One region of the Bacillus sp. SH7-1 genome, then DNA from elsewhere that is predicted to be linked to it. Evidence: predicted binding sites of a transcription regulator. Region 1 holds the regulator's gene; the other holds the start of a gene.
What was found. Region 1 encodes LexA, which represses DNA repair genes until DNA is damaged. Its sites were predicted from a motif close to CGAACATATGTTCG; they were not measured.
Positions count from the first base shown of each region.

Region 2: the regulator LexA is predicted to act here: its motif matches at 4,053-4,066, upstream of uvrB (excinuclease ABC subunit B).

Region 1 is NZ_QNUD01000017.1:44,851-57,149, forward strand. It holds gene DN390_RS16130 (PadR family transcriptional regulator) at 638-961, shown strand; gene DN390_RS16135 (DUF1700 domain-containing protein) at 954-1,496, shown strand; gene DN390_RS16140 (DUF4097 family beta strand repeat-containing protein) at 1,497-2,303, shown strand; gene lexA (transcriptional repressor LexA) at 2,386-3,006, opposite strand; gene DN390_RS16150 (YneB family resolvase-like protein) at 3,148-3,804, shown strand; gene DN390_RS16155 (DUF896 domain-containing protein) at 3,850-4,089, shown strand; gene DN390_RS16160 (bifunctional metallophosphatase/5'-nucleotidase) at 4,130-5,713, opposite strand; gene DN390_RS16165 (phosphate/phosphite/phosphonate ABC transporter substrate-binding protein) at 5,898-6,836, shown strand; gene phnC (phosphonate ABC transporter ATP-binding protein) at 6,920-7,693, shown strand; gene phnE (phosphonate ABC transporter, permease protein PhnE) at 7,690-8,484, shown strand; gene phnE (phosphonate ABC transporter, permease protein PhnE) at 8,484-9,287, shown strand; partial or broken gene DN390_RS31770 (coproporphyrinogen III oxidase) at 9,364-9,851, shown strand; gene tkt (transketolase) at 10,075-12,075, shown strand; gene sirA (sporulation inhibitor of replication protein SirA) at 12,232-12,299, shown strand, end outside.
Region 2 is NZ_QNUD01000003.1:143,308-155,606, forward strand. It holds gene uvrA (excinuclease ABC subunit UvrA) at 1-1,998, opposite strand, end outside; gene uvrB (excinuclease ABC subunit B) at 2,004-3,980, opposite strand; gene DN390_RS01660 (DUF4362 domain-containing protein) at 4,132-4,563, opposite strand; gene DN390_RS01665 (hypothetical protein) at 4,609-5,229, opposite strand; gene DN390_RS01670 (MerR family transcriptional regulator) at 5,226-5,987, opposite strand; gene DN390_RS01675 (hypothetical protein) at 6,088-6,315, opposite strand; gene DN390_RS01680 (hypothetical protein) at 6,373-6,594, opposite strand; gene DN390_RS01685 (hypothetical protein) at 6,613-7,002, opposite strand; gene DN390_RS01690 (helix-turn-helix transcriptional regulator) at 7,014-7,211, opposite strand; gene DN390_RS01695 (YeiH family protein) at 7,446-8,468, opposite strand; gene DN390_RS01700 (LysR family transcriptional regulator) at 8,621-9,514, shown strand; gene DN390_RS01705 (MerR family transcriptional regulator) at 9,566-9,934, shown strand; gene DN390_RS01710 (flavodoxin family protein) at 9,939-10,478, shown strand; gene DN390_RS01720 (heavy metal-binding domain-containing protein) at 10,687-10,998, opposite strand; gene DN390_RS01725 (ABC transporter ATP-binding protein) at 11,064-12,299, opposite strand, start outside.

The DNA.
Region 1 (12,299 bases):
GAGTGTTGGTAGCACTTTATATACACGCTGTGCTCTTTTGTTTTTTGATTAATAGATGCCCACAAAAGTACCCACAAAATGCCCACAAAATAATGAAACAATATTATTTGTTTTGAGTTTCAAATTTTTAAGATTCCTTATAAATAGCGGTTCCGTGATTATTTTGATTTGTTATTAGGGTGTGAAGCTTGATTAGAACACAAGTTCACCAATGGGAACGCGATCAATATATGTCTCTTTACTAAGAGATTAAAGAGCCTTGATACTACGGTATTAAGGCTTTTTTTGTTTGTGGGCAATATAGTTGTTAGTTGAAATGAATTGAATAGACGCCTCAAAAATGCCCGAAAAAAATTATGGAGGTATTTAAAGTTTTATTCCATATTTTTAATGTAACGTGGTGAAATTCGAATGATTTGTTTGTTCCAAAAGAGTGGATAAGTAAAAGTAACATGCGTAATATCTATGGGTATAAAAAAATGTATGATATGTTTTGTTCGGTATCGGATATGTTTAATATTAAAGTTCAAGTGTTTTAAAATATAGTACCTTGCAATAAACAATACTAAGTGGTATATTATGGATAATGAAGGTACCGTGTATTGAACAGTACTGAAATGAGAAAGGAGGACTATCCTTGAACGTTCAGTTTAAAAAAGGTGTGTTAGAACTGTGTGTGTTGGCACTTGTGAAACGTAAGGATTGCTACGGTTATGAACTTGTTCAGCAAATCTCAAATAAATTTTTAATATCGGAAGGATCAGTGTATCCTTTATTACGTCGTTTAACGAAAGAAGGATATTTTCAAACGTATTTAAAAGAATCTACGGAGGGGCCGCCTCGTAAATATTATCAACTAACTGAGCAAGGGGAAACGCAACTGAATTTGTTGGTAACAGAGTGGCGTGATTTTGCGAAAGGCGTACAAGAAATTATTGAAGGGGTGGAATGGCATGAGTAAAGAACAGTTTCTTAAGGAATTATCAAGTCATCTTAGAAAGTTACCAGACGAAGAGAGGAAAGATATTTTATTTGATTATGAAGAGCATTTTCAGTTTGGGATAGAAGAGGGGAAAACTGAATCGGAAATAATAGAGGGGCTTGGCTCTCCGAAAGTAATTGCAAAAGAATTGCTTGCGATGTATCGTTTCGATGAAATGAAAAAAGATCCATCAACTTCAAATGTGACAAGAGCTGTCATGGCAGCAATTGGACTTAGTTTGTTTAATTTCATTATTGTGTTAGGCCCGTTAGTTGCAATTATTGCTTTTATATTTTCTTTTTGGGTCGGTGGGATTGCTAGTGTAGTGACACCATTTTTCGTAATTGGAAAAGTATTTATGGGTACTTTTATATGGTTGGATTTATTCGTTAGTATAACGTTTGTTGGAGTAGGTTTGTTGTTATGTATTATCGCTTATTATAGTACGAAGTGGTTTAAAAGGCTATGCGTACGTTATGTAATATGGAACTTCAAAATGATAAAAGGGGAGTAGATGATGAAAAAAATATTGTTAGTAGCAATCGCTTGTATCATTATTGGAGTAATTGGGATTTCACAAACATATGAAAAAGCAGTGCAAACTGCAGAAAAAGGAAACAAAGAAGATATAATCAAAAATGAAACATTAAAAAATATAGAAGTTAAGTTAGATGCCGGGGATATTGTTGTCCAAAAATCTCCTGACTCTTCTTTTTATGTAAAGCAATCAGGAGATACACGTAAACAAGAGGTTCGTATTGCTGAAGATGGTGACACATTAAAAATCATTGGGGAAAGAGAAAAAGGTGCTTCATTTGATTTTTCCTTTTACGATTTTAGGTTTCAAACGTCTACATTGACTCTCCTTGTACCTGAACGCTCTTACCAAGATGTAAAAGTAAATTCATCTGCTGGACAAATCGACATAAGTGATGTGAAAAGTGACCGTGTAAGTGTTGAGACACTTGCTGGTGAAGTGGATTTGAAACGTGTAACGGCTAAGAATGTGGAGGGATCTACAAAAGCTGGTGAGCTGAACTTTAAAAAAGTAATAGGGAAAGTGACTGCAAAAACGACCAGTGGGGAAATAAATATTCTAGATCATGATTCTACGTATAATCTAGAAGCAAGTTCAACTGCTGGAGATGTAGATATTATTTTATCGGAAAAACCACAAGATGCGGTAATCACCGGACAAAGTGCTGCTGGAGATGTAACAATTTTTAATGAAGAAAATAAAAACGTAACAATTGGTAATGGGAGTAAAAAGATTAGCGGTAAAACTGCTGCTGGAGATGTGACGATTGAAACGCGTTTATAAGAAATAGAATGTATGAAAATCTATCAAAATACAAAAAAGATAATTACCGTATATATATAAGGTAATTATCTTTTTTATATTCTTAATGTAAATCACGATACACGCCAATTACTTTACCGATAACTGACACTTGTTTTAAAATGATAGGTTCTAATGAAGAGTTTTCCGGTTGTAGGCGGAAATGGTCTTTTTCTTTATAGAAACGTTTAACAGTTGCCTCGTTATCTTCTGTTAAAGCGACTACAATTTCACCATTATATGCAGACTGTTGTTGGCGAACAACAACTAGATCTCCATCGAAAATACCAGCTTCAATCATACTATCTCCAGAAATACGTAACATAAACACTTGATCTGCTCCAGCAACAATGCTAGCTGGAAGTGGGAAGTGATCTTCTACACTTTCAACTGCTGTAATTGGTAATCCAGCAGTAACTTTTCCGATGATTGGAACTTGAATAACAGATTGTGTTTCTGTATCCATTCGGTCATCACCTAAAATTTCGATTGCTCGTGGTTTTGTTGGATCGCGTCGAATGTATCCTTTTTCTTCTAATCTTGATAAATGTCCGTGCACTGTAGAACTAGAAGCGAGGCCGACTGCTTGACCGATTTCACGTACGGAAGGTGGATATCCTTTTTCTTGTACTTTTAGCTTAATAAAGTCGAGAATGTCTTGCTGGCGTTTCGTTAACTTTTCCATGTTTTCTAACACCTCGTTTTCTTTCATTTTTCTTATTAATAAGTATAACATGTGAAAAAACATTCTACAAACATAAGTTCGAACAAAAGGCGAATTTATGTTACACTGAAGGGAAATAATAGTGAGAAAGAGGGGTTCATAATGAATGCAATTATTTATGCACGTGTGAGTACAACAAAAGAAGCGCAAGAAACATCATTATTACGTCAAAAAGATGAATTATTGCATTTAGCGGAGCGCTATCAAATGAATGTTACTAAGGTGATTGAAGAGCAGGCTAGCGGTTATACAATTGAACGTGATGGAATATTAGAAGTGCTAGATACAATTCGAGACGAACAAATTGATGTGCTACTCATACAAGATGAAACGCGCCTTGGTAGGGGAAATGCAAAGATTGCATTAATGCACTGTTTACATAAAGAGGGAATAAAAGTATACACGCATACGCATAATGGAGAATTACAATTGTCGGATTCGGATTCGATGGTATTAGATATTATTGGTATTGTTGAAGAGTATCAAAGAAAGATTCATAATTTGAAAATTAAACGTGGTATGCAACGCGCAGTAGAAAAGGGCTATCGTCCAGAAAATAATTTAAAGAATCGTCATTTAAGCGTAGGACGAGAGAAGAAAGAAGTGCCGATTGAGGAAATTGTGCGTTTGCGCAAGAATGAACTTACTTTCGAAGAAATTGCAGCAACGCTTCGCGGCTTTGGGCATAATGTTTCAAAAGCGACGGTACATCGTAGATATGTAGAGTATACAAAGCAATTGCTTGATAAAGAAGAGTAACTATTGTATGATAATAATCAGTTTTGATTAGAAGGGGGATTCGAGATGCTTAGTCACGAACTCGTTGAACGCATTAACTTCTTAGCGAAAAAAGCAAAAGCTGAAGGTCTAACTGAAGAAGAACAACGTGAGCGTCAATCGCTACGTGAACAATATTTAAAAGGATTTCGTCAAAATATGTTAAACGAACTTAAAGGAATTAAAGTCGTTAACGAACAAGGTACTGATGTTACGCCGGCGAAATTAAAAGCTTTAAAAAAGCAAGATAATGCAAAATTAAACTAAAAGATGGGCGAAGCCCATCTTTTTTTATTTATTATATTCGTTAGTTAATAACTTTCCAGTTGTTATTGATTGTTGCTTCTATTTTTTTGTGCTTCAATATATAGTTAGCAATAAGTTCAGACATATCTGTTGTTATGTCTTTTATTACAGGCTTATTTTGAAACATAAAGAAGTTCCCTCCGCCGCTTGCGCGATAATTATTCATAACGACGTCATATTCTTCATCCATATTAAGAGGAGTGCCTTTATACTGTAAAGATTCTACTCTCTCACCAATTGGTTTGGAAATATTTAATACGTACGAAATTCCTTCCCACATATCGTAATTATAGTGTTGCGGTTTTGGTTCTATGTAGCTAGGGTTTACGATGATGGTTCCATCTGCTTTTAATGTGAAATAAGAAGCAGAGAGTTCGAGAGCATCTTTTATATCCGCTCCAGTTATTCTAATTACTTTTAATGTATTTGGATAAATATAATTAGAAACGATGTCACGCATTGTTACACATTTCGGGAAACCTGGAGATGTATTATGGAATAAGCTTGTACAAGAAATGGAAACATTAGCTATATCCATCTGTATTTTATTTATGAATTCAATAAAAGAATGGTCTTGCAAACGAGTTTGCATAGCATCTAAAATTCGCATGTCCCCATAGATTAGTCCAATAGGTTGATCGAGCCAACTTTGTGTTTTTTCTTCATAATTGGTAACCAAGGAAAGAATATCTTGGTCCGTCGCAATTCCTTGCACGGGCAATAATTGTGAACAACTCTCTTTTTTTATCCATTTTTGTTTTATTTTTTCGAATGTTACTGTTACTTTTCCAATGAAGTGTCCATTGCATCCGGTTTGTAAAACTGTTACACCATTTATTGCGGTGTGAGCAATTTCACGGTGTTGGTGGCCTGTTAGTAAAATATCTATGCCTTCAATTTCATGACACATTGCATATCCTTGGTTTTCACCTGTTAAAACTTCACTCGGTACCCCAGTTTGTAAATCACGTTCGAATCCCCCATGATACGCTACGACAAGTAAATCTGGTTTCTCGTGTTCGCGAATGTAAGAAACCCAATTTTTTGTTGTTTCTAATGCATCTTCAAATTGTAAATCTTTAATGTGATGGGGTTGTTCCCAATTGGGAATGTAATGCGTTGTCACCCCTAAAATAGCAATTTTTATATTTGATTCAATATGTTTTATTATATATGGTTTCCCAAAATAAGGTTCGTTTCTGTTTATGTCTAAAATATTTGCTGATAGATACGGAAAGTTTGCAGTAGAAATAGCATTGTTTAATACATCCATTCCATAATTAAATTCATGATTTCCAATAACTGCAGCATCATAACGTAAATAGTTCGCTAATAAAGACATTGGATTTTTCTTATCTTTTTCATAAGTAGCGTAATGATAAGTAAATGGTGTTCCTTGTATGAAGTCACCGTTATCAATTAAAAGAACGTTTGTATTTTCGGATCGTTCTTTTTTTATAAGAGTAGAAATTTTAGCTAAACCAATTTCAGCTTTGGAGTTATCTTGGTAGTGAATTGGATAAACAGTGCCATGTATATCACTTGTTAATAAGATGTTTAAAGTCACAATTTGAGTTTGATTCAATATCATTCACCTTTTCTATTGTTATCTATTAATTAAGCATATCAAATATATGAAGAGAATTTTAATGAGAATGTATAGAATGTGTAAAGATTCTGTAAATAAGCAATTATTCGTGAAAATGTATGATATATTTCTTCATGTTTACGGAAGGTTATTTTATAACAACAAAAATGGAGGCATTTATATGTTGAAAAAAGTTTTTGCAATGAGTACGACGGTTGTACTAGCGGCGGGATTATTAAGTGGCTGTGGAACGAAGGAATCAAGCGCAAGTAAAAATGAAGATACGAAAAAAGGGTATGTACCGAAGACTTTAAATGTTCAATTTGTTCCTTCTCAAAATGCAGATACGTTAGAGGCGAAGGCAAAACCATTAGAAAAGCTACTAAGTGATAAATTAAATATTCCAGTAAAAGTTAGTATTTCAACGAATTACAATACAATTGTAGAAGCGATGGCATCTAAGCAAGTAGATGTAGGATTTTTACCCCCAACAGCGTATGTGCTAGCGCATGAAAAAAAGGCTGCAAACGTAATTTTACAAGCACAACGTTTTGGAGTGGACGATGAAACAGGAGCTCCTACAAAGGATTTAGTAGACTTTTATAAATCTGAATTTGTTGTTAAGAAAGATTCAAATATTAATAGTGTAAAAGATTTAAAAGGTAAAAAAATTGGTTATCAAGATGTAACGTCATCAGCGGGATATGTATGGCCTGCGGCTGTACTATTAAAAGAGGGTGTTGATCCGTTAAAAGATGTGAAACCTGTTACATTAAAAGGTCACGATCAGTCGCTTATTGCTCTTTTAAATGGTGATGTAGATGCAGCTGTTGTATTCCAAGATGCTCGTAATATTGTAAAAAAAGATTATCCGAATATATTCGATCAAACGAAAATAGTGAAATTTACGGAGAAGATTCCAAACGATACGATTTCGGTACGCTCTGATTTAGATGAAGAGTGGAGCAAGAAATTACAGGATGCTTTCATTGAAATAGGAAAGAATGAGGAAGGTCACAAAATCATAAAAGAAGTATATTCACATGAAGGATATGTTAAATCTGATGATAGTAAATTTGATATCGTTCGTGAATATGGGAAGAAAGTAAAAACGCAATAATACATATGGAAATGGCAGCTAACTGGAAAGGTATGTTTTCAGTTAGTTTGCCGTTTTGAATTCATAGAAGGTAGGTAAGATGTGTGATAGAGTTTCGAAATGTTTCCAAAGTATATCCGAATGGTACAAAAGGATTGAATAATATAAACTTGAAAATTGAAAAAGGCGAATTTGTTGTAATGGTGGGGCTGTCCGGGGCTGGAAAGTCCACACTTCTCAGATCGGTAAATCGTCTTCATGAGATTACAGAAGGCGAAATCATGATTGAAGGTGAGTCTATTACTGCTGCAAAAGGAAAAGGATTACGCCGTATGCGCCGAGATATTGGTATGATTTTTCAAAGTTTTAACCTTGTAAAGCGATCAACGGTATTGAAAAATGTATTAGCTGGCCGTGTTGGGTATCATTCGACTTTACGTACAACGTTAGGTCTATTTCCAAAAGAAGATTTGGAGCTTGCTTTTCAATCGTTAAAAAGGGTGAATATTTTAGAAAAAGCATATGCGCGAGCTGATGAATTATCAGGAGGACAACAGCAACGTGTATCGATTGCTAGAGCGTTGGTGCAAGAAGCGAAAATTATATTGGCAGATGAACCTGTTGCGTCGTTAGATCCGCTAACAACAAAGCAAGTATTAGATGATTTGAAAAAAATTAATGAAGATTTTGGGATTACAACAATTGTAAACTTACATTCTACTGATTTAGCTAGGCAATATGCAACACGCATTATTGGATTACATGCAGGCGAAATTGTTTTTGATGGTTCAGTAGAAGAGGCAACGGATGAAAAATTTGCTGAAATTTATGGAGACGTAGCGCAGAAAAGTGAATTATTAGAGGTGGCAGTTAAATGAATGACGTGACGATATATTCGAAATCGATACCAAAGCCGCCGAGTAAGTTGAAACATATGTTAACGGCTATTCTAGTCATTTTGCTGTTGTGGGGAAGTAGTGTACAGGTCGACGCATCATTTTCAAAACTAGTAGTTGGTTTTCCTAATATGATTGACTTGTTAAAAGAGATGGTGCCGCCAGATTGGAGTTATTTTCAAGTTATTACAACAGCGATGTTGGATACAATACGTATGGCAACTATTGGGACGACTTTAGGAGCGATTTTAGCTATTCCACTGGCACTATTTGCGGCAAGTAATGTGTTTACTAGTACATTTTTGTACGGTCCAGCTCGATTGATTTTAAATTTTATCCGAACGATACCAGATTTATTATTAGCGGCGATTTTTGTAGCTATTTTTGGAATAGGACCACTTCCAGGTATTTTGGCTCTTACTTTTTTCTCAATTGGGCTCGTGGCGAAATTGTTGTATGAGTCAATTGAATCGATTGACCCAGGTCCATTAGAGGCGATGACAGCAGTAGGAGCAAATAAAGTGCAATGGATTGTTTATGGGGTAATTCCGCAAGTGAAAGCACATTTTATCTCCTATGTTCTTTATACATTTGAGGTGAACGTACGTGCAGCAGCTGTTTTAGGTTTAGTAGGAGCAGGTGGTATTGGATTATATTATGACCGTACACTTGGTTTTTTACAATATCAACAAACTGCATCTATTATTATCTATACTCTTGTTGTTGTATTGTTAATTGATTATGTAAGTACATTGTTGCGGGAGAAATTATAATGAGCAAAACGACGGTAATCGTACCAAAACCGAAGAAACCGAGTGTATATCGCTGGTTTATTTTTATAGCACTTACATTTGTTTATGTATGGGCTTTCTCAGGAGTACCGCTAGAGGGAATTAAGGATACAGCAGGAGAAATTACAAAAGCAATTATGACAGGTGTATTGAATCCAGATTGGGCGTATGTATCTTTGCCAGATGGTGAAGATTTATTACATGGTTTAATTGATACGTTGGCAATTGCAATATTAGGTACATTTATTTCTGCCTTTTTATCTGTTCCATTCGCTTTTTGGGCGGCAACGAATATGAGCAGTGGAAGATTAACTTCAGGAACTGGGAAATTTGTACTTAGTTTTGTTCGTACATTTCCTGAATTAGTTATGGCCCTTTTATTTATAAAAGCTGTTGGACCAGGCTCTTTTGCTGGAGTTCTAGCTTTAGGATTACACTCTATTGGGATGTTAGGAAAACTATATTCAGAAGGAATCGAGAATATAGATAAGGGACCGACAGAAGCGTTAATAGCAACGGGTGCAAATCGGTTTCAAATACTTTGGTATGCAGTATTGCCACAAGTATTACCAGATTTTCTATCGTATACGTTATACAGGTTCGAAATTAATGTACGATCCGCTGCTATTTTAGGTGTTATTGGAGCAGGGGGTATTGGTACGCCTTTAATTTTTGCACTGAGTTCACGCAATTGGTCGCGTGTGGGAATTATTTTATTGGGCATCATTTTAATGGTCATTATCATTGATTTTATTTCAAGTTCGATAAGGAAGAAAATTGTATGATTTATTTTAAAAGCACCTATAAAGGTGCTTTTTTATATAATAGGAATAATGAATGTGGGAAATAGGGGGTGGTATTTTGGCTTTACGGCACGAGTTCGTATTTATTTTAAATGAAAAAAGATTGGATTTTAAAGGTGTGGATTGGATTGAATATTGTATTTTATATAAAGAAGAGGCCAAGGTAGATGAGTACGTTGTATTAAGTGATGAGCTAATCGTGTAGCTATTAGATTTTATCTATTGGATGCCAGTTTATTGTCCTACTAAAAGAGCATAAGGGTTTGGAATTCATTATTATGGTATTACAAAAATTGAACAGCAAGGGGCAGTGATAGCAGAACAGTTATTTTGTTCGCTAGTTAGCTAGTTAGCATATTTTCTTTAGTGGCAGAAGCAATTGAACTGAGAGGCCAGTTTCAATGAGAAAACGCCAATAATACTGATGGAGAATATGAAAGGTGTATATTTGATCGAGATAAATTATGCCAACATTTAAAGTCTTTTATTCGTTTGTTGCGTAGAGTAAAAAGTGGGGAAGGGTATATTTTGCATTATGGAATTTGAAGTTGATGAATAAATATACAGATAATTCTCTTTCTTTTTAAAATAAAAACAATGAAAAAGTATGTCATATTGAATACCCATACATTCCCGAAATCATTGATTTTTTTATAAAAAATCAAAAAAACATCAACATATTTGTCGATACATGTTGTATAATCTTGCGTGGGAAGCTATCATATAAATGTATAAAACGTTTACTAATATAAGCGAAGGGAAGAATAGCATGTCACATTCAATCGAACAACTTTCTATCAACACGATTCGCACATTATCCATCGATGCGATTGAAAAAGCAAACTCTGGTCACCCAGGAATGCCAATGGGTGCAGCACCAATGGCTTATACATTATGGACTCAATTTATGAAACACAATCCAAATAACCCAACGTGGTTTAACCGTGATCGTTTCGTATTATCTGCAGGTCATGGTTCAATGTTATTATACAGCCTACTTCACCTATCTGGTTATGATGTAACAATGGATGATTTAAAGAACTTCCGTCAATGGGGAAGCAAAACTCCAGGACATCCTGAGTACGGTCATACAGCTGGTGTAGATGCAACTACTGGTCCACTTGGACAAGGTATTGCAACTGCGGTAGGTATGGCGATGGCTGAAAGACACTTAGCGGCTAAATATAACCGTGATGCGTATAATGTAGTAGATCATCATACATACGCTATTTGTGGTGATGGAGATTTAATGGAAGGCGTTTCAGCTGAAGCATCTTCATTAGCTGCTCATTTACAATTAGGTCGTCTTGTTGTGTTATACGATTCAAACGATATTTCATTAGATGGCGATTTAAATCGTTCATTCTCTGAAAGTGTAGAAGATCGTTATAAAGCATACGGATGGCAAGTAATCCGTGTTGAGGATGGAAATGATATTGAAGCAATCGCGAAAGCAATTGAAGAAGCGAAAGCTGACGAAAAACGCCCAACGCTAATTGAAGTAAGAACGACAATTGGTTTCGGTTCTCCAAACAAATCAGGAAAATCAGCTTCACATGGTTCTCCACTTGGTGTAGACGAAACAAAATTAACAAAAGAAGCATATGCTTGGACTGCTGAGCAAGACTTCCATGTTGCAGAAGAAGTATATGACAACTTCCGCAAAACAGTACAAGATGTTGGTGAAACTGCGCAAGCAGCTTGGAATACAATGTTAGGCGAATATGCGCAAGCATATCCAGAATTAGCAAACGAATTGCAAGCAGCAATGAACGGTCAACTTCCAGAAGGTTGGGAGCAAAACTTACCAACTTATGAATTAGGATCTAAAGCAGCAACTCGTAATTCTTCAGGTGCTGTAATTAATGCAATTGCAGAGTCTGTACCATCATTCTTCGGTGGATCTGCTGACCTTGCTGGTTCTAACAAAACATACATGAATAACGAAAAAGACTTTACAAGAGATGATTACAGCGGTAAAAACATTTGGTACGGTGTACGTGAGTTCGCAATGGGTGCGGCAATGAACGGTATTGCACTACATGGTGGTTTAAAAACTTACGGTGGTACGTTCTTCGTATTCTCTGACTACTTACGTCCAGCAATTCGTCTTGCAGCATTAATGCAATTGCCAGTAACGTATGTATTCACACACGACAGTATCGCTGTTGGTGAAGATGGTCCAACACATGAACCAATCGAGCAATTAGCAGCGCTTCGTGCAATGCCAAATGTATCTGTTATTCGTCCAGCTGACGGTAACGAATCTGTTGCAGCTTGGAGACTAGCTCTTGAATCTACAAATAAACCAACTGCTTTAGTATTAACTCGTCAAGACCTTCCAACATTAGAAGGTGCAAAAGACGATACGTATGAAAAAGTAGCAAAAGGTGCGTATGTAGTTTCTGCAAGCAAGAAAGAAACAGCTGATGTAATCTTACTTGCAACTGGATCTGAAGTAAGTCTAGCTATTGAAGCACAAAAAGCTCTAGCAGTAGACGGTGTAGACGCAGCTGTTGTCAGCATGCCATCTATGGATCGCTTTGAAGCTCAAACAGCTGAGTACAAAGAATCTGTATTACCAAAAGCAGTAACAAAACGTTTCGCGATTGAAATGGGTGCTACATTCGGATGGCACCGTTACGTAGGTCTTGAAGGAGATGTGTTAGGTATCGATACATTCGGTGCTTCTGCTCCTGGTGAGAAGATTATGGAAGAGTATGGATTTACTGTAGAGAACGTTGTTCGTAAAGTAAAAGAAATGCTTTAATGATTTTAGAAAAATCTCTCCGGCATGGAGAGGTTTTTCTATGTAAATGAGTTTTTTCGACAGAAAAAGTTTTTTATCTCTCCGCAGTCAGACAATCATTGCAAATTTTCTTCTATATAATGAAGAGAAAAGGTTGTCCAGATTGGGAGGCGAAAGATGAAAACGTATGAATTGTATTTAATTCAAGAGGATATTGCGAAAGCTTACTTTGGTCGTGAATATTT
Region 2 (12,299 bases), on a different contig from region 1:
CGCTTTATACAACTTTTGAGCTAACGATTTATATAATACTTCATTAATCATCGTACTTTTCCCAGAACCAGATACCCCCGTTACCGCTACAAATGTACCAAGCGGGAATGACATTTTCGCGTTCTTTAAGTTATTCTCTTTTGCGCCGACAATCTCCACTTTACGCCCGTCGCCTTTACGTCTCTCAAGTGGAACTGGAATAAACTCTTTACCGCTTAAATACTTTCCTGTTAATGAATTCTCATCTTGCATTACTTCAGCTGGTGTCCCCGCTGATACGACTTGCCCACCGTGAATACCTGCACCTGGTCCAATATCCAGTAAATAATCAGCAGCCATCATCGTATCTTCATCATGCTCAACAACAATTAATGTATTGCCTAAATCACGCATTTCTTGCAATGTACGAATAAGGCGATCGTTATCACGCTGGTGTAAACCGATAGAAGGCTCATCAAGAATGTAAAGTACGCCAGTAAGACGAGAACCAATTTGCGTTGCTAAACGAATACGTTGCGCCTCACCACCTGATAAAGTTCCTGCGGCACGACTTAACGTTAAATAATCTAAACCAACGTTCACTAAGAACCCAACGCGCTCCTGAATTTCTCTTAAAATTAAATGAGCAATTTTTTGTTGTTTCTCCGTTAGCTCTACATTCGAGAAGAATTCTTGTACTTCTTGAACTGAATACTTCGTTACGTCAGCAATCGTTTTATCACCAACGAAAACAGCTAAACTCTCCGGCTTTAAGCGTCCGCCTTTACACTTCGGACAAGCTTGTTCTGCCATATACTTCTCCATTTGCTCACGAACATAATCAGAACTCGTCTCACGATAACGACGCTCTATATTCGGGATAACACCTTCAAATAAAATCTCATTTTCCTTTACTTGACCAAATTCATTTACATAGCGGAAGTAAACCTTCTCTTCACCGCTTCCATACAACACTTTATCAAATAAATCCTTCGGTATATCTTTCACAGGCATATCCATATCAACGCCGTAATGATTACATACAGATTGTAAAAGCTGTGGGTAATATTGTGAACTTGTCGGTTCCCAAGGAGCAATCGCATGCTCATTTAACGATAAATCCCAGTTCGGAATAACAAGCTCTAAATCCACCTCTAGCTTTGAACCAAGTCCATCACAAGAAGGACATGCCCCGAATGGACTGTTGAATGAGAACATACGCGGCTCTAATTCTCCGATTGAAAAACCACAATGCGGGCAAGCGTGATGTTCACTAAATAGCAGTTCCTCTTCTCCCATAACATCGATTAACACTCGGCCCCCGCCAAGCTTTAATGCACTTTCAAGTGAATCAGCAAGACGGCTTGCGATCCCTTCTTTCACAACAATACGGTCAATCACGACTTCAATGGAATGCTTCTTATTTTTATCTAACGTAATCTCATCAGACACATCAAGCATTTCACCATCAACACGTACACGAACATAACCTTGCTTCTTAATATCTTCCAGCACTTTCACGTGCGCGCCTTTACGCCCTGAAACGATAGGAGCTAAAACTTGTAATTTCGTACGTTCAGGATATTCAAGTACACGGTCTACCATCTGCTCTACTGTTTGTGATGTAATTTCAATGCCATGATTCGGACAAATTGGCGTACCAATTCGTGCAAATAATAAACGTAAATAATCATAAATCTCCGTTACCGTTCCAACAGTTGAACGCGGATTACGACTCGTCGTTTTTTGATCAATCGAAATCGCTGGTGATAATCCTTCAATTGTATCTACATCCGGTTTATCCATTTGTCCTAAAAACTGACGCGCATACGCAGATAACGACTCTACGTATCTGCGCTGCCCTTCTGCATAAATCGTATCAAACGCTAACGATGATTTTCCCGAACCAGACAATCCCGTTACAACGACAAGCTGATTTCTCGGAATGGTTACATCAATATTTTTTAAGTTATGTGCTCTAGCACCTTTTACAACAATACAATCCTTGCTCTTACTCACTCTGTTCACCCTTCCGCTTTTAATTCTAATAGTAAATCTCTTAATTCAGCTGCACGCTCGAAGTCTAACGCTTTTGCTGCTTCTTTCATTTCTGCTTCCATCTTCGCAATTGTCTTTTCACGCTCTTTTTTCGTCATCTTCTTAGCTGGCGTTGCTTCATATGTTTCCGGCTCTTCAGCAGCTGTCGTTGCACGGATTACATCACGCACGCCTTTTTGAATCGTTTTCGGCGTAATACCATGCTCTTCATTGTAAGCTTCTTGTATAGTACGACGACGTTGCGTTTCTTCAATCGCAATTCCCATCGATCTTGTTATACGATCTGCGTACATAATAACGCGGCCGTTTTCATTACGCGCGGCACGACCAATTGTTTGAATTAGTGAACGCTCTGAACGCAAGAACCCTTCCTTATCAGCATCTAAAATAGCTACAAGTGATACTTCTGGAATATCTAATCCTTCCCGTAATAAGTTAATACCGACAAGTACATCAAACTTACCAAGGCGAAGGTCACGGATAATTTCAATACGTTCTAATGTTTTAATTTCAGAGTGAAGATAGTTCACTTTAATTCCTACATCTTTTAAGTAATCCGTTAAATCCTCTGACATTTTTTTCGTTAAAGTCGTAATCAATACACGTTCATTTTTTGCAATGCGATCTTGAATCTCTCCTAATAAATCGTCAATTTGCCCTTCAATTGGTCGTATATCGATTGGTGGATCTAAAAGCCCTGTTGGACGAATAATTTGTTCTATTACTTCTGGCGACTGCTCTAACTCATACGGTCCTGGCGTTGCTGAAACGTAAATAACTTGATTTGTTTTCTCTTCAAACTCATCAAATGTGAGCGGTCTATTATCTAAAGCTGATGGCAGACGGAATCCATGATCCACAAGCACTTGTTTACGTGCTTGGTCACCGTTATACATCGCTCTTACTTGTGGTACTGATACGTGCGACTCATCCATAACGATTAAGAAATCTTTCGGGAAATAGTCTAATAACGTATACGGCGTTGCACCTGCTGGACGAAGTGTTAAATGACGGGAATAGTTTTCAATCCCTGAACAAAAGCCCATCTCGCGCATCATTTCTAAATCATAACGTGTACGTTGCTCTATACGCTGCGCTTCTAATAACTTACCGTTATCATTTAACTCCTTTAAACGTTCTTCTAATTCTTTTTCGATATTTTCAATAGCGACCTTCATTTTCTCTTCACGTGTAACGAAGTGAGATGCTGGGAAGATTGCTACATGATCACGTTCTGCTAATACTTCACCTGTTAACGCATTTACTTCACGAATACGATCGATTTCATCACCGAAGAATTCAATTCGAATACAATGCTCGTCAAGTGATGCCGGGAAGATTTCAACTACATCTCCGCGCACACGGAATGTACCACGCTTGAAATCAATATCATTACGTCCATACTGTACATCAACAAGTTCACGAAGCAATTGATTGCGGTCCTTCTCCATACCAACTCGAAGTGAAACAACTAACTCACGGTATTCTTCCGGAGAACCTAAACCATATATACACGAAACACTCGCAACGATAATTACATCATCCCGTTCAAATAATGCAGACGTTGCCGAGTGACGCAATTTATCAATTTCATCATTAATCTGTGCATCCTTTTCAATAAACGTATCTGTTTGTGGTACATACGCTTCTGGCTGATAATAATCGTAATAACTAACAAAATATTCAACTGCATTATTCGGGAAAAAGTCTTTCAACTCACTATATAACTGCCCTGCTAACGTTTTATTATGAGCCATAACAAGTGTTGGCTTTTGCACTTCTTTAATGACATTTGAAATCGTAAATGTCTTACCCGTTCCTGTCGCTCCAAGCAACACTTGCTTTTTCTTTCCACTATTAATTCCCTCTACAAGCTTCTCTATAGCTACCGGCTGATCACCTTGCGGGGAATACGCTGAGACAATTTCAAATTGATGTTCCAAGGAAAATCCGACCTCCTCATAAAAATCTGTATTATTATTTTACCACGAATGCCCATAAAAAACCTAAAAAAACGAACAGATATTCGGTAAAGTTTTCGACAATATATACATAGAAAAAGGAAGGAGTAAATACTTCCTTCCTCTATTAATTCTATTTTTTAGGTACATATACTAAGTCATATCCATTGCGCCCAGCTTCATTCATACAATCTATTAACCGATAAGTACTTTCTGATTCGCGGTGCTCTTTAACAATACTTTTACAACTATCTTTATGTAACCCTTTATCCTTCCCAGCAAATTTGTCTTTTCTATTATCTGACACATAAAATATATCGTTCCCACTATACTCTAACGTTTGAAAAATCGGGTCCCCTTCAAGGGTATACTGTACAATTCTTATTTTATCAACTTCCCTTTGCTCGACATTCAAAACGAACTTTTCAAATTTATCTAGATTGAGAATTCCTGCTCCCTTTACAATGACATCATTCTTCTTATCAATTGTAGTGTTAGATGGTGAGCATGCCACTAAACTAAAGAGAAATATCCATATAAAACTGGTTCTTTTTCCTACTGTCATCCTCTCCTATACAAACTATTGGTATACTAAAAAAGCTACTTTCCCCTACGAAAGTAGCTTCTTGTTCCCTTTCTCCTTCTTCGGAAAAAGAACATATGAAAATGAAATCGCTGTATCAACTAAAAATATAATCGCCCACACTTGGCTCACGCGACTTGCAGCTTTATTTAAAACGATTCCCGACTCTAACCAATTGCCCCATTGTTCAAATGGAATAAATCCATACGCGAAGAAAAAGAATATGTGCACACCGACGAATAAAACAAGATGCAATAACCAATTTTTCATTTCCTGCTTCGCATAAGCCATACCTGTTAATTCTACCTGTTCTTCTATAATAGGCGCCGGCTCATTCCGCCATTTCGCAACTAATTTTTGCGCAAATATATCAAGCTTCTTCAAATCCTTTTTCCCGTAGAAAACTGCATACAATAAAATAATTACAGTAATGATTTGAAAGTTAGAGAACTTTCCTGTTTGATAGTAATCCACTACTCCTAAAGTTAAAATAAACACTTCATTTACGAGTAGCACAATCCCCATAATAAAACTCGCTTTTTTCAAACGAAATCCGTAACGGAGTAAAAAGAAACCGATAGCCGATAACCAAAATACAATCTCTGCCCCAATTAAAAAATACCAACGATATTCTGCGAGCATACTCATTTATCCCTCTCCTTTTCATCATAAATACGAAACGCTTCATCCATATATAGTAAAAGTTCTTCTTCAATCGGATACAGGCTCATTTTCTGTGAATCTTCCTTCGATTTTCTAACTTCCCATAACTTATCTAAAAACGCTTCATCACCATTAGCCATTTCTAAACATTTCTGCATTAATTTCTTCGTTGCCCCTTGTACCTCATCACTAGCTACTTCTTTACCGTCTTTCATAAAAGTACGGAATTGCTTTAATAAATCTACCCATTCTAAAACATTCGGGTCTTCCTTACTCATGTTTGGTAAATTATGAAGTAATTTTTGTTCTTCCTTTGAAAACACTTCATTTTGAAATATTTCACGTATACGGGAAGACTGCTTCGAAAGCTGAATCAGTTCAAACATAACTTTCCAATCGATTTCTCCTTCCACATCTACCGAATAAACAACTGCTTGTAAAACACTCTCCATTCGATTAAATTTCTTTTGTTCTTCCTGTACAAACCGAAGTTGTTTTTCAAGCGAATTTTTTAAATCGAGCTCACCTTTTACTAACATATTCGCAGTTTCTTTTAATGAAAATCCCATTTCTTTTAAAAATAAAATTTGTTGCAAACGAATAACGTCAGCTTCACTATATAACCGATGTCCACCCTCTGTTTTACCACTCGGCTTCAATAAATCTATTTGATCATAATAACGTAATGTACGTACCGTAACCCCTGTTTCTCTCGTCAATTGTTGTATTGAAATCACTACCATCACCTCTTCCCCTTCATTATAAAAGATGACGTTACGTAACTTTCAAGTGTTTTGTAAAAAAAATACAAAAAGCTGTTTATACTCTTTGTATAAACAGCTTTTACGGAAATAATCCTTTTTGTACAGCACGCCCACAAAATAAAATAATCGCTCCAACAACAACGCTCGTTGCTGTTTTATGATAATGAGCTAATAGTAATAAATAATACGATAAACCTACAGTACCAATCATAATACAAATGCTTGGCACTGGATTACGAGAAAAATTTTGCATTCCCCAAAGAAGCGCAAATATGACTGTAGCGACACATAATACCGGTAATCCCATCCCAGTTCCCCTTTTTCTATCTATTCCTTGTTGCGAAAATACTCGTCGATGCCATACTTATACACGATCAGCCTCTTTACTATTTCTATATTTCCACTTCGGCCAATAGTTCACAAAGAAATAAACAAACTGCCCTAGTACAAATAAAACAAAAGGCATACCAGCATTTCCGTCAACAATTAAATTATATAAACTCCATATTGCTAAACTAATCGTGAAAAATAACCCTACATATTTAAACGCTTTATCCGACTGAAATCTCTCAAACTCATCTTGCATTTTTCATTCCTCCTATCACTATGCTCGTTTGCCTACCATAACTCCTATGATGAGACTACCCGCAAATAAGGAACTACATATTATAAATATCTCTTGCACTGGTATAACAGCCCTGCCTATTGCTTTACTCGCAACAATAGAAACAATAAGCAACAGAAATGCGAATATAAATGAGACGTTTACATGCTTTTTTATATTTTCATTTACTCGCTCATCTATATCGGGAAGTTCTTCTTTTCTGTACTTACGATTTTTGTAATTTGTATACAACACTAGAAATACAATCGCTAAAATATTACTAACTATGAGCGGTAAAATTGGTATAGCCGGATTCATAATATGAACTATAATGTCTCCCAAAAACAATCCAAAAGTCGCACCGATAAACAACTTTTTAGTATCGTTCATTTTTCCTCCCCTTACTCTAGCGTAAAGATTTCCTCCACCTTCATCCCAAAATATTTGGCGATTTTTAAGGATAGCTCTAGACTCGGGTTATAATGATGGTTTTCAATCGCCACGATTGTCTGCCGTGTCACCTGCATCGCCTTTGCCATTTCAACTTGTGTTATATGATGTTGCTTTCTTAATTCTTTAATTTTATTTTTCACACCCATAGGCTCCACCTTCAAAAGTAAAGATATCTTTACTTAAATTATAAATATTTTCCAGTTACAAGTAAAGATATCCTTACAAATTTCAGAAAAATGTTTCACTGAACATCTACTCTAACAAAGTACAAGAGTAATTCAATTTATATCAGCGATTTTTTAATATATCGACAGCCGTAGCGCTATAATCATAAGAAAAAGCTGTCCCCAGATACCTTTGGGAACAGCTTCTTCGTCCTACTACATAAATCCTAACGCATATACAAGAACGTATCCAAGAACCGATAAGCAAACCGAACCGATCAGCCCCGCCACAAATGCTTTGCTTCCTAACTTACGGAACGTTTTAAACTCTACATTTAAACCAAGTCCTGCCATCGCCATTGCGATAAGCATGTAAGCAAGAACAACAATGTATCCCGCAACAACTTCTGGAATCACGCCAAGCGAATGCACTGCACTCATCGCTAAAAATCCGAAAATGAACCATGGAATTGGAAGGTCGCGCCACGATTTTTTTTCTTCGCTTCCTTCGCTCTTTCCAAACCATAATCCAATTAAAATTGCTACTGGTACGAGCATTGCAACGCGCGTTAGCTTCACGATAACTGCGATGTCTACAGCCGTACTTCCTCCTGGCGCCGCAGCTGCGATAACATGAGCAATTTCATGCAGCGTCGCCCCTGAGAAAACTCCGTATCCGTATGGAGATAGGCCAAGCACTGGATATAATAACGTATAAATAAGCGTAAATATTGTACCTAAAATTGCAATAATTGCGGCACCAACTGCCGTTTCATCATCCTTCGCTTTCACTTGCGGCGCAATTGCCACGACCGCAGCCGCGCCGCAAATTGCCGTCCCACACGCTGTTAAAATTCCAAGTTTTTTCTCTACTTTAAATACTTTCGTTAGTCCATATACAACGAAAATCGTAACTGTAATAACAACCGCAGCGATGACCAATACTTTCGGCCCAGCCTTCGCAATATCAACAAGATTTAACCGCATTCCAAGTAAGATGATCCCAAAGCGAAGCAACTTCTTACTCGCAAAGTTTGTCCCTGCAATTGCATCATGAGGAACTCCAATTGCCGCACGCCAAATCATCCCAATTAGAATAGCAATTACTAATTGTCCCATAATATTTAAAAATGGAAGCTCTGCTAAATATTTTGCAGCGATTGCGATTAATAGTGTAATCCCAATCCCTTGCGAAAATCCAAAGCCCTTCTTCTTTTGTATAACAAGTGTTTGTTCCATTTTGAACCACTCCAATAATCGTATTGGAACATGCATGTTCTTTCTACTTACATTATAAGAGAGTTTCTATAATAAGTTTAATACCAATACCGAATCTCTATCATCAGAAATACTTATGATAAGATGAAAGAAAAACGAAAGGAGCTCATCGTATGAACGTAGATATTTTAAAAATTTTTGTTACTGTCGTTGAACAGAAACATTTCTCCCGTGCAGCAGAATTATTAAACCTTTCACAGCCTGGCGTAAGTATGCACATTCGCAATTTAGAAAATGAATTTGGAACTACACTCATTCAGCGCTCTCCGAAACATGTTCAAGTTACCGAAGCAGGAAATATTTTATATATACACGCAAAGCAAATGCTCTCTCTTTATGAAGATGCTAAGCAAGAAATTAATGAACTACATAACGTTGTAACAGGAACTCTTCGCATCGGTGCTAGTTTTACAATTGGTGAATACTTACTTCCAAAAATACTTGCTAACTATGCGAATGAAAATCCACACGTCGAAGTTCATACTTTTATCTCTAATACAGAAGACGTTTTGCAAAGCCTTCGCTCTAATCAAATCGATATCGGCTTAGTGGAAGGGCAAGTCGTATACGCCGACGTTGACGTTGAAACGTTTATGCAAGATGAAATGAAGCTCGTCGTCCCGCCAAATCATCCACTGCTCCGCACAAATGAAGTGAATGAAAGCACACTTCAAGATCAAGTATGGGTATTACGAGAAAATGGTTCTGGTACACGCGCTTATAGTGACCGATTTATTCATCAACACCATTTAAAACTGAAACGATTCTTTACATTTAGTAGTATCCAAAGCGTGAAGGAAGCCGTCGCTGCCGGGCTTGGCATCGCTATACTTTCTGATTGGACTGTACGGAAAGAGCTACTTGCAAAAGAACTATTCCACGTCAAAGTTCCAAATGAACAACTCATCCGTCCATTCTCCATCGTGCGCGGCAAATATTTTATTCCGTCTAAGGCCATTCAAGTGTTTTTAAATCATGTAGATTCTTTTGCGAAAAAACAGCATTGACCTTCACATTAGTGTGAAGGTTTACAATATGTTTAAAAGGAGTGAAACACATTGCGAATTGGGGAATTATCAAAAGAAACTGGCGTTAGCGAAAGGTCACTAAGACATTACGAAGAAAAGGGATTACTCCCTTCGAAGCGCCTCAAAAATGGCTACCGTGATTTTGATGAAAATGCTATCGAAAAAGTGGAGCTTATTCAAATGTACTTGCAAATTGGCTTAAATTTAGAAGAGACGGCAAGGATGCTGCGCTGCCTTGAAATTGAACCGCACCTGTACGACAATCCGTGCAGTAGTATCCTTATGCTTTACGAAGATAAACTCAATGAAGTAACAAAGCAAATCTCATTGCTTTCCAACATTCAAACGAATTTGCAAAAACACGTTTCACTCCTAAAACAAGCAAAAGAAAAGGGATGATTACATGTTTGTTATACATGGCAGTTCAAGACAAAATGGAAATACAGAAGCTTTAACACGTATGATGATAGAGGGCGTTGAAACGGAACAAATTTACTTGCGGGACTATACAGTTCATCCTATTACAGATCAACGTCATGATGCAGAAGGTTTCCAAACTGTACATGATGACTACGAGCAGTTAACGAAACGCATGTTAGAGCACGACACGATTATCTTTGCTACACCATTATATTGGTACGGAATGAGCGGACATATGAAAAACTTCGTCGATCGCTGGTCACAAAGCTTGCGTGATACATCCCTTCATTTCAAAGAAAAAATGAAAGGCAAAAAAATGTATGTTGTCATCGTTGGTGGAGATAATCCAAAACTAAAAGCATTACCGCTTATCTCCCAGTTCCAATACATCTTTGATTTTGTTGGTTCATCATTTGAAGGGTATATTGTTGGAGATGCGAATGGACTAGATGAAATCCAAAATGATGCTGAGGCACTGACAAAAGCAAAAATTTATAATAACGAATTCAAAAATAGTAAATAGAAATTAGTTTGACAAAAACGATGACATCAAATCTCTCGAACAAGAATACGAAACATTATTAGTTCAAATCCAAGAATGTAAAGAAGTGCTCTAATGTCTTCCCTATATATCGACAGGGCCTTCCGCATTTCCCAAGAAATATTGGAACTTCGACATAGAAATATTAGACATAACAACAAAAAGCCGTGCATCAGCACGGCTTTTCATTTTAGATACGGACAGCAGTCCCGCTTACAGCAACCATTAGCATCCCTTCGCGAACTACTTCGTAATCCACGTCGATACCAACAATTGCGTTCGCATTTTTTTGTCTTGCGAAAGTTTTCATTTCTTCCATCGCGATGTCGCGCGCTTCTTTTAATTTACTTTCATAAGCGCCAGCACGACCGCCGACAACGTCACGGACAGAAGCGAAAAGGTCACGAACGATATTCGCGCCCATAATCGCTTCTCCATTGACGATATCGATATACTCAATAATTTCTTTTCCTTGAATTGTAGACGTTGTTGTTACAATCATACTTTATAGCCTCCCATATGAGATTTTCACCTACTTATGGTGCACTAATTCAGTACAAATTATATTTACAAACTAAACTGCGCTTCGTATAACCTACTATATCCTCCGCCACGCTCAATTAATTCATCATGTGAACCTTGCTCTGCAATACCGTCTTTATTTACAACGACGATACGATCTGCATTTTTAATCGTTGCAAGTCTATGCGCAATCACTAATGTTGTACGGCCAACTGCTAATTCTGCAAGCGATTTTTGAATTGCTAGTTCCGTCTCTGTATCTAGTGCAGAAGTCGCTTCATCTAAAATTAAAATTGGCGGGTTTTTCAAGAACATACGGGCAATCGCTAGACGTTGCTTCTGTCCGCCTGAAAGTTTCACGCCGCGCTCACCGATAACAGTATCTAAACCGTCTGGTTGTGAGTAAATTAAGTCTTCTAACTGCGCACGTTTTACCGCCTGCCAAATTTCAGCCTCTGACGCCTTTAAATTTCCGTAAGCAATATTTTCACGTATCGTTCCTGAGAATAAGAACACATCTTGCTGCACAATTCCGATTTGCTTACGAAGTGAAGATAACGTCATATCTTTCGTATCAATACCATCAATTTGAATCGATCCAGATGATTGTTCATAAAAACGTGGTAATAAGCTACATAACGTTGTTTTCCCCGCCCCAGATGGTCCAACGAATGCAACTGTTTCACCTGCATGGATTTTCAAACTAATATCATTTAATATCGGTTCTTTATTTTCATATCCGAACGTAATGTTGTCATATTGAATATCACCATGTACCTGTTTAACTTCTATCGCATCTTTAGAATCTACAATATCTGGCTCTGTTTCAAGAAGCTCTACATATCTCTTAAAACCAGCAATCCCTTTCGGATAGCTTTCGATTACTGCATTAATTTTTTCAATTGGGCGGAAGAAAATATTCGTTAATAGAACGAATCCGATAAATCCACCGTACGTTAATTCACCTTGCAGAACAAACCATGTACCGCATATTAAGACGAAGAGCGTTACGAGACGCATGAGCATATAACTAATTGACGAATTTAACGCCATAATTTTATAAGCCATTAATTTCGTTGTACGGAAACGAGCGTTGTTCACAGCAAATTGCTCCTTCTCAAACTTTTCATTTCCGAATGCTTGTACAACGCGGATACCACCAACGTTGTTCTCAATACATGCATTGAAATCAGCAACGTCTGAGAATAAACGTCTAAACGTACCTGTCATTTTTTTGTTGAAATACAGCGCTAACCATAATAGGAATGGAATGACAAAGAA